One region of the Streptomyces sp. NPDC048473 genome, then DNA from elsewhere that is predicted to be linked to it. Evidence: riboswitches for the same ligand, from Rfam matches in the RefSeq annotation. Region 1 holds a riboswitch; the other holds the start of a gene.
The links. A riboswitch is a leader RNA that binds a small molecule or an ion and turns the genes downstream of it on or off. The one in region 1 is predicted to bind cyclic di-AMP.
Positions count from the first base shown of each region.

Region 2: another riboswitch for cyclic di-AMP. It lies ahead of ACGFU7_RS04460 (NlpC/P60 family protein); the one in region 1 lies ahead of ACGFU7_RS28080 (transglycosylase family protein).

Region 1 is NZ_JBICXE010000020.1:94,289-99,293, forward strand. Features, by position in the region: gene eno (phosphopyruvate hydratase) at 1-739, opposite strand, end outside; gene ACGFU7_RS28080 (transglycosylase family protein) at 1,044-1,778, opposite strand; cyclic di-AMP (ydaO/yuaA leader) riboswitch at 1,782-1,953, opposite strand; gene ACGFU7_RS28085 (transglycosylase family protein) at 2,253-3,200, opposite strand; gene ACGFU7_RS28090 (cytochrome P450) at 3,306-4,628, opposite strand; gene ACGFU7_RS28095 (nucleoside triphosphate pyrophosphohydrolase) at 4,638-5,005, opposite strand, start outside.
Region 2 is NZ_JBICXE010000002.1:253,731-258,735, reverse strand. Features, by position in the region: gene ACGFU7_RS04475 (LuxR C-terminal-related transcriptional regulator) at 1-34, shown strand, start outside; gene ACGFU7_RS04470 (NlpC/P60 family protein) at 111-1,157, opposite strand; gene ACGFU7_RS04465 (hypothetical protein) at 1,514-1,867, shown strand; gene ACGFU7_RS04460 (NlpC/P60 family protein) at 1,945-3,093, opposite strand; cyclic di-AMP (ydaO/yuaA leader) riboswitch at 3,092-3,257, opposite strand; gene pcrA (DNA helicase PcrA) at 3,515-5,005, shown strand, end outside.

The sequences.
Region 1 (5,005 bases):
CGGACGCGGCGACGTCGAGCGCGAGCGCGATGTCCTTGCCCGGGGCGTAGCCGGCTTCCTTGATGGCCTCAAGGATGAGGTCGAGCGCGGCACGGTTCGACTCCAGGTTCGGCGCGAAGCCGCCCTCGTCGCCGAGACCGGTCGAAAGACCCTTGGTCTTCAGGACCTTCTTCAGCGTGTGGTAGACCTCGGCGCCCCAGCGCAGGGCCTCGGAGAAGGACTCCGCGCCGATCGGGGCGATCATGAACTCCTGGATGTCCACGTTGGAGTCTGCGTGCGACCCACCGTTGAGGATGTTCATCATCGGGACGGGCAGCAGGTGCGCGTTCGGGCCACCGAGGTAGCGGAACAGCGGCAGGTCCGAGGCCTCGGAGGCGGCGTGGGCGACGGCCAGCGAGACGCCGAGGATGGCGTTGGCGCCGAGCGAGCCCTTGTTCTCGGTGGCGTCCAGGTCGAACATCGCCTGGTCGATCAGCCGCTGCTCGGTCGCGTCGTAGCCGACGAGCTCCGGACCGATCTGCTCGATCACGGCGAGGACGGCCTTCTCCACGCCCTTGCCGTGGTAACGGTTGGGGTCACCGTCGCGAAGCTCAATGGCCTCGAACGCACCGGTGGAGGCGCCGGACGGCACGGCAGCACGACCCGTGCTGCCGTCGTCGAGGCCAACCTCGACCTCGACCGTGGGGTTCCCCCGGGAGTCGAGGATTTCCCGGGCTACGACGACGTCGATGGACGGCACGAGGCATCTCCTTCTGGGATATGACACTGGTTGTGCAGGGTCACTTTGGCCTTGCGACAAGAGCCTAACCGGCCCGGCCCGCTCAGTCGGACGACCGCCCGTCCCCTGGGACGAAAAAGGACCCAAGAGCGCGCAGTACCGGGCAAACAGCCAGAATTTTACTGGCCAGTAACTACAACAGTTGAACGATCACCCATAGTCGCGCTCCCTACATAGGGGGTACCGCGTCACGCAGAAACCCCGGCCCGGCGCGTACGGGGGATTGCGCGCCGGGCCGGGGTGCTCGGGGAGGAGTGAGCCTGGACTACTTCGTCAGGTGCAGCTGCTGACCCGGGTAGATCAGGTCGGCGTCCTTGACGATGTCCTTGTTCAGCTCGAACAGCTGCTGCCAGCCGCCCTTGACCTTGTGGTCGGCGGCGATCTTGCTCAGGGAGTCGCCGGAGGCGACCTTGTACTCGCCGTCGCCCCTCTTGACCTTCTCGCCGGTCGGCGTGGTGACGGTCTTCTTCGACTCGGCCTGCGGGGCGGCGGAGCGGTCCGAGCGGGAGGCGGCGGGGGTCTCGGTGCGCTCGGCCTTCTTCGGCTGAGCCTGCTGCTTCGGCGCGGCCGGGGCGCTCTTCTGCTCGGTGGCGCCGGAGCCGGTGTCGACACCCGGGTCGACACCGTCGTTGGTCAGATTGCCGGCACCGGCGCAGCCCCAGGCACCCGGACCCTGCATGTCGAGAAGCTTCTCGGCGATGGCGATCTGCTGAGCCTTGGTGGCCAGGTCGGCACGGGAGGCGTACTGCGTACCACCGGCGGCGGCCCAGCTGGACTGCGAGAACTGCAGACCGCCGTAGTAGCCGTTGCCGGTGTTGATGGACCAGTTGCCACCGGACTCGCACTGAGCGACGGCATCCCAGGTGGCGACGGAGGCGGCGGAGGCGCCGGTCGCGCCCATCAGCGGAACGGCGACGGCGGTACCGGCGACACCCGCGAGCGTGACGATACGGACGGCCTTGGACGGGCGGCGGTGCTTGCCCTTGCTGGAAAACAGCATGGAACTTCTCCTCACCGACGCCTACGAGGTGAGCTGTCGGGTTCGGGCCAAGTGAGTTGCCCGGTCGCACGTCCTAGCACGCGACTTCACCCCAAGCCGGTCCTGATGCGTCTCTCGACGATCGGGCCCGGCGCTTACCTGGGTCCCCCGCTCCTGCCTACGGCGCTTTACGCGTCTGTTCCCTTCGACCGACGGCAGGATTCGGCGTGACGGTCGACGGGGCCCGCGGTGCGAGCGGTTCCGACCGTAAACATACGCAACCCTCACATTCAAAGACGGACACATCGGGCAATTCGCCCTTACTTGCATCTGGGGAACTGTCGTTTTCGCAGGTGAGGGCGGTGCGGAAGGGTCCCCTGGGCGCGACACGCCAGTTGACGCAAAGAGACCCATGTCTCACTTACGCATAAGCGGACATAGGTCCCTGAACTACCCCGGTTTTTGAGGCTCTTTTAGCTGATTTTCAGACCGCTCTCACTCGGCCTTCACGCCGAGATCGAGGCTCTGGCCAGGGAGGATGAGATCCGGGTCGGAGCCGACGACATCCTTGTTGGCCTCATAGAGCGCGGGCCAGCCACCAGGAACCTTCTGTGCATCAGCAATCGCCCAGAGGTTGTCGCCTGGGTGCACGGTGTACGTACCGTCGGCGACGGAAGCGCCCGCGTCGCGTGCGTCGGCGTCACCACGGGAGGCGTGACGACCCGCCTCGCGGCCACTGCCGCCGTTCGCGTCCTGGCTCCCCTCGGGGGCCGGCGCGCCACGGTGCTTGCCACCGACACCGTCGGACGAGTCAGATGAATCGGATGAATCAGACGCCTCGGAGGACGGCGTGGCCGACTCGGTTGCCGAAGGCTTCGGGGACGGCTTGGCCTTGCCTGCAGGCTTGTCGGTGCCGCCCGAGCCCTTCGAGCCGTCCGTGCCGTCCGAGGCGCTGTCCGACGGCGTGGCGTCATCGGACGGGGCCGCCGACGCGCTGTCAGCCGGCTCCGTGCCCTCTGTCGGCTCGGCGGAGGGCGCGGAGCCCGGGTCGACACCCGGCAGCGTCCCGTCCACCGCGAGGCCGGAGATGACCGCACAGCTGGGCCACGCCTGCGGGCCCTTGTCGTCCAGGACCTTCTCGGCCACGGCTATCTGCTGCGAGCGGCTGGCGAGGTCGGCACGCGAGGCGTACGACTCGCCGCCGTACGCCTTCCAGGTCTCCTGCGAGAACTGCAGGCCGCCGTAGAAGCCGTTGCCGAGGTCGGCGCTCCACATGCCGCCGCTCTCGCACTCGGCCACCCGGTCCCAGGTCGTGGCGTCGGCCGCGTGCGCACCGGCCGCGCCGAGCAGCGGGATGGCGATGGCCGATCCGGTCACGCCCGCGGCGACGACGATGGCGGGTGCCTGACGAGGGCGACGGTGTCTGCCGTTCGCGGAGCCCATGGGGTTGCCTTCCGTGTGACTGACGAGTGACTGGTGAGTCGAACGGTGAACCTAGCGGGACTCGAACGTGTGTCACAAGTCGATGCAGCGCAGATCACGTGAAAGTCACAGAGTTGACAGAGTGTCACCTTGCGTCGGGGCGCCCCCTGGTTCGAACTCCACGGGCAGCGTGCGCAGTCCGCGCATGATGAGTCCGCCACGCCACCGCAAATCGGTAGGTTCCACCGCAAGGCGCAGGTCCGGAAGGCGCCTCAGAAGCGTGGCGAGCGCGGTCTGTCCCTCCAGCCGGGCGAGCGGTGCTCCCAGGCAGTAGTGGAGGCCGTGCCCGTATCCGAGGTGCTGATTGTCACGCCGTGCGAGGTCGAGCGTGTCGGGGTCCTCGAAGCGTTCCGGGTCGCGGTCGGCGGCGGCGAGCACGACGAGTACGGGGTCGCCTGCCGCGATGTCCTGTCCGCCGAGCGTCAGCGGCTCGGTGGCGAACCGCCAGGTCGCCAGCTCCACCGGGCCGTCGTACCGCAGCAGTTCCTCGATCCCGGCCTCCAGCAGATCGCTCTCCCCCGCGTCGAGGGAGCGCTGCAGCCGCTCGCGCTGTGCGGGGTTGCGCAGCAGCGCGTACATCCCGTTGCCGATGAGGTTGACCGTCGTCTCGAACCCGGCGAAGAGCAGGATGAAGGCCATGGCCGCGGCCTCGTTCTCGGTGAGGTGCTCGCCGTGGTCGCTGGCCCGGATCAGCCCCGAGATCAGGTCGTCCCCCGGGTTCTCCCGCTTGCGGTGGATCAGTTCGGCGAGATAGCCGCGCATCTTCTTCACCGACCTGGCCACCCCGCCGCGCGGCCCGCCGCCGTGGCGGATCATCATGCCCGCCCAGTCCCGGAAGTCGTCCTGGTCCTCGCGCGGGACGCCGAGCAGATCGCAGATCGCGTAAATGGGAAGCGGGAACGCGAAGTCATGGATGAGGTCCGCCTTCCCCTCCGCGATGAAGCGGTCGATGAGGCGGTCCGTCAGTTCCTGCACCCGCGGCGCGAACTCGGCGACCCGGCGCGGAGTGAACGCCTTGGACACGAGGCGGCGAAGCCGGGTGTGGTCGGGCGGGTCGATGTTCAGCAGATGCGTCATCAGCTCCGCCTTGCGCTCGCCCGGGATGCCCGTCTTCCCCTTGGCGTGTGCCGGCTCGGCGTGGTGCGCCGGGTTCTTGGAGAGCCGCATGTCGGCGAGCGCCTGCCGGGCATCGGCGTACCGGGTCACGAGCCAGGCCTCGACTCCGCTGGGCAGCGCGGTCCGGTGCACGGGGCTGTGCTCGCGCAGCCAGGCGTAGGCGGGGTACGGGTCGGTGGCGAACTCCCAGGTGAAGAGTTCGGGGGCGGCGGGCTGATCGGCAGGGCAGGCGGCGGGGGGATCGGCTGGGCGGTCGGCGGGGCTGTGGTTCACCCCCCGACGTTATCCGTTGCCCTCCGCCGCCCGGATGGCGTCCCGGTAGACGCGGCCCGCGGCCCGCAGCGCGGCCTCGGGGTCGATGCCGTCCTGTTCGGCGCGTACGGCGAGGGCGAGGAGCTCGTAACCGATGCCGTCGCCCGTGGGGAGCGCCACATCGAGCCCTGCGGTACGGACCCGGCCGGCCAGTTTCGCCGCGAGCGCCAGACCGGGCTGGCCGAGCGGGACTCCGTCGGTGACCGAGTCGCGCTGCTTCTCGATGGCCTTGGTCCGCAGCCAGTGGGCGTGCACGTCCTCCGGGGTCTCGGCGGTCTCGTCGCCGAAGACGTGCGGGTGGCGGTGGATCAGCTTCTCGACGAGGGTCGCGGCCACGT
Region 2 (5,005 bases), on a different contig from region 1:
GACCCGGTGGGCGACGGCGCGACGGCTGGTCTGAGCCGGCCGGCCGTACCGTCGGGGTCGAGCGAGATGTGTCCGGGTGTCCTCTTGCCGAGTGACCGGGAGCCGGGAGCCTATGCCACCCGGGTCGCTCCGGCGAAGGGCATTTGGTCGATCGGCGCGATCCGGACCGGCGCTCCCGGGCGCGGGGCGTGGATCATCTGGCCGTTGCCGATGTAGAGCCCGACATGGCTGATGCCGGAGTAGAAGAACACCAGGTCGCCCGGGGCCAGTTCGGAGCGCGGGATGTGCTGTCCGGCGTTGATCTGGGTGTACGTGGTCCGGGGGAGCGCGACACCGGCGGAGCGCCAGGCGGCCTGGGTGAGCCCGGAGCAGTCGAACGAGGACGGGCCGGTCGCGCCCCAGACGTACGGCTTGCCGAGCGCCCCGTACGCGAACGCGATGGCCTCGGCGGCACGGGTGTTGGGGGCCAGGACGGGGCCGCGCGCGGTGCTGCGGTCGGCACGGCCGGCGGCGCGCGCACTGTCCGAGCTCTCGTATGCGGCGCGCTCGGCCGGGGACAGGGTGGCGAGGAGCCGCTGCGCGTCGGCCAGTTTGGTGCTGATCGTCGCCTTGTGCTTCTTCAGCTCGGCCTGGCGCGATGCCAGGGCTGCCAGCTTTCCCTTGGCCTGCGAGCGCAGCTGGGCGATCCGGGCGACCTGCCGCTCCACCTCGTCGACCTCGGCGGCCTGGCGGTCGCCGATCCGGTCCACGTACGACGCGCGCTCCAGGTACTGGTCGGGGTCGGAGGAGAGCGCCAGCTGTACGGCCGGGTCGAGGCCACCGGTGCGGTACTGCGCGGCGGCGAGTGAACCCAGCGCGTTGCGGGAGGCGTTGAGGCGCTCGGTCCTGCGGGCGGCCTCGTCGCGCAGGGTGTCGACGGCATCGGCGGCGGCGGTCGCCTTCTCCTTCGCGCCGTTGTACTGCTCGGTGGCGACCTCCGCGTCGTGGTACAGCCGGTCCATCTCCGCCCCGACCTGGGCGGGGGTGAGCCGGGGATCGGCTTGTGCGGAGCCCGGCAGGGCGGCAGCGGTGGCGGCCCCGGCAAAGGCGAGGGTGGCTGCGGTGCGGGCAGCAGAGCCGGTGTACGGGCGCTGCTTGGGTTTCCGGTGCGCTGCCACGGGGGCGTGCGTCCTTCCTGGCGACTGCCCGCCGGGGACTACCGGCGGGCCCGCCGGAGGTCCGGCGGCGGGTCACCAACAGGGGGAGTGGCCCGCCGCCGGATCTCTCGGCGGGGTGACCGGTTCGCCGTCCGGGTGCGGAGCGGCGGTGAGCCGGTCACCTGGTCAGGACGCTAAACCCGGGGCACGGGGAAGAGTCGTAATGACGCCTATTGCCCGAATTTGGCGCGGCACTGTCATTGATTGATCGGGAAAATTACACCAGAGTCAGGCAATTGGTGCAGACGTGAGTGAAGCGACAGGAAGTCACACCTGCCTGCGGAGTGGTGATATGGCCGGGGCTAGGCTGCGGACCCATGGATGTACTCATCAATGTCTTCGTCGCCCTGCACATCATCGGTATCGCCTCTCTGCTGGGCGGTTTCCTGACCCAGATGAAGGCGATGGGCGCGGGCACGGCCCGGTTCGTCCCGGCGATGCTGCACGGCGCACTGACGATGCTGGTCACCGGTGTCGCGCTGGTCGGGCTCAACGAGGCCGACGACCAGACCGTGAACAACATCAAGATCGGGGTCAAGCTGCTGCTCCTGGTCGTCATCCTCGCGCTCGTCTACATCAAGCGGGACGAGGAGAAGGTCGACAAAGGTTCCTTCGCGGCGGTGGGCGGGCTGACGCTCGCCAACATCTTCATCGCCACGCTCTGGACCTGAGCCGGCCCGCGCCGCACCACCGGACGGGCTCGGAATTCAAGCCCGTCCGGCCGCTGAGGGCATAGGAGTGTGAGCCGCTACGACGGCCGCACGCTGCCGTAGATCGGCATGTAGTAGATCGATTCCTCGCGCACATTCGCCCCCGGCTTCGGCGCGTGGATCATCATCCCGTCGCCCTTGTAGATGCCGACGTGGCTGATGTCGTCGTAGAAGAAGACGAGGTCGCCCGGCTGCAGATCGGCCGTCGCGATCCGGATACCTGTCTCCACCTGGTCCCAGGTGGTGCGCGGGATGTCGACGCCCGCGGCCTTCCATGCCGCCTGGGTGAGCCCGGAGCAGTCGTACGAGGACGGGCCCGTCGCGCCCCAGACGTACGGCTTGCCGATCTGGGCCGTGGCGAAGGCGAGGGCCTTCTCCGCCTTGGTGGTGGCGCTGCTGTCCGAGCCGGTTTTGGTGCCCGTTCCCGTACCGCTGCCGGATTCCGCCTCCTTCGCGGCCCTGCGGTCCGCCTCCGCCTTGGCGGCGGCCTGCTGCTGCGCCAGTTCCTCCGCCTTGCGCTTGGCCTCCGCCTCCTTCTTGCGCTCCAGCGCCGCGAGCCGGGCCTTCTCCTCGGCGGTCAGCTTCGTCAGTGTCGCGCGCGCCTCGCCCAGCTTCTTCTGGACGTTCTGCTTGCTGGTGCGCAGCGTGGTCTGTGTCGCGGTCAGCGTCTCCAGGCTCTGCACCGCTTCGGCGCGCTTCTTCGACGCCTTGGCCTGCTGCGTACGGAAGTCCGTGACCGCCTTCTGCTGCTGACCGGTCATCCGGCTCATCAGCTGGTTCTGGTCGAAGTACGACTGCGGGTCGTCGGCCAGGAAGAAGGTGGCGCTCGGCGCGATGGAGCCGGTGCGGTACTGCGCGGCCGCGTAGGCGCCGAGCGTCCTGCGGGCGTCGTTGAGCTTGTCGGCGCGCTCGGCCACGTCCTCCAGCAGGGCGTCGACCTTGGTGCGCTGGGTGGCGGAGGTTTCCTTCGCCCGGTTGTACTGCTGGGTCGCGGTGCCCGCCTGCCGGTAGAGGTCGTCGACCTTCTTCTGGACGTCCTCGATGCTGGGCTTCGGAGCGGGCGCGGCCGTGGCGCTCTGCGTGGAGAGCAGGGTCACGGACGCCAGTGCCGCCGTCGTGAACCCGACGGCCGGTGTGGTGGTGCGCACCCGGGTGCGCGGTTTGCGATGCGACGCCAAGGCCGGCATCTCCTTCCGTGGACCGCCTACCGGGTTAGCTGTCGGGTTCGGGCGGAACGGAAGGCTGCCCTACGGTCCGAGTGGGGGATAAGGACCGATTCACCCCGGTACTGCGTGTGGGTCCCCGGTTCCGAACTCCCGCGAGGGCAGCACGGATTCGGCGTGGGTGCCCGCTCGGCGTGGTTCGCCTCAGGGGGTACGGGCCGCCCGGTCGAGCACGCTAGCCAACCCGTGGTGCTGCTGTGAAGGTCGATGTTCGATATGCCCGATACATTTTCGTGACCTTGATGAAAGGGGGCGGCGCGGGCGGACGAGGGCCCGGATTTTCTTACGTGGCGTGGGTGCCCGCTCTCTTTGTGTGCCCGGCCGCCGGGTCCGGTTCGCCATGCGGCCGTCGGGTGTCGGTGCGGCGGCCTAGACTCGACAAGCGATGAGCAGCCTCTTTGACGACAGCTTCCTGGCCGGCCTCCAGCACTCGGAGGAAGAGCCCCCGCCACCCCCCGAGGACTCCGCACCCGAAGCGGTGCCGGAGGACCTTTTCGCGGGCGTATTCGACGGGCCCCCGCCACCCAGAGACGCGTACTACCGCGACGGCGCGCACCGCCCCGTCATCGACGCCGCGGCGCTCCTCGACGGGCTGAACACCGAGCAGCGCGCCGCCGTGGTCCACGCGGGTTCCCCGCTGCTCATCGTCGCCGGAGCGGGCTCCGGCAAGACCCGGGTGCTGACCCACCGCATCGCTCACCTCCTCGCCGAGCGCGGGGTGCACCCCGGCCAGATCCTGGCGATCACCTTCACCAACAAGGCCGCGGGCGAGATGAAGGAGCGCGTCGAGCAGCTCGTCGGACCGCGCGCCAACGCCATGTGGGTCATGACCTTCCACAGCGCGTGCGTACGCATCCTGCGCCGCGAGTCGAAGAAGCTCGGCTTCACCTCGTCGTTCTCCATCTACGACGCCGCCGACTCCAAGCGGCTGATGGCCCTGGTCTGCCGCGATCTCGACCTCGACCCGAAGCGCTTCCCGCCGAAGGCGTTCACCGCCAAGGTCTCCAACCTGAAGAACGAGCTGATCGACGAGGAGACCTTCGCCGGTCAGGCCGCGGACGGCTTCGAGAAGACGCTCGCCCAGGCCTACGCGATGTACCAGTCCCGGCTGCGCGAGGCCAACGCGCTGGACTTCGACGACATCATCATGACGACGGTCCATCTGCTCCAGGCGTTCCCCGACGTCGCCGAGCACTACCGCCGCCGCTTCCGGCACGTCCTGGTCGACGAGTACCAGGACACCAACCACGCCCAGTACACCCTCGTACGCGAACTGGTCGGCCCGGCCGGAGAGGCCGACGCCCCCGCCGAGCTGTGCGTCGTCGGTGACGCGGACCAGTCGATCTACGCCTTCCGCGGCGCGACCATCCGCAACATCCTCCAGTTCGAGGAGGACTACCCGAACGCGACCACGATCCTCCTGGAGCAGAACTACCGCTCCACGCAGACGATCCTGTCCGCCGCCAACGCGGTCATCGAGCGCAACGAGAGCCGCCGCCCCAAGAACCTCTGGACGAACGCCGGCACGGGCGCCCGGATCACCGGCTATGTCGCCGACACCGAGCACGACGAGGCGCAGTTCGTCGCCGACGAGATCGACCGGCTGACCGACGCGGGCGACGCCAAGGCGGGCGACGTCGCGATCTTCTACCGTACGAACGCGCAGTCCCGTGTCTTCGAAGAGATCTTCATCCGCGTCGGCCTGCCCTACAAGGTCGTCGGCGGCGTGCGCTTCTACGAGCGCAAGGAGGTCCGGGACGTCCTGGCCTACCTCCGGGTCCTCGCCAACCCCGAGGACACCGTCCCGCTGCGCCGCATCCTCAACGTGCCCAAGCGCGGCATCGGCGACCGTGCCGAGGCGATGATCGACGCGCTC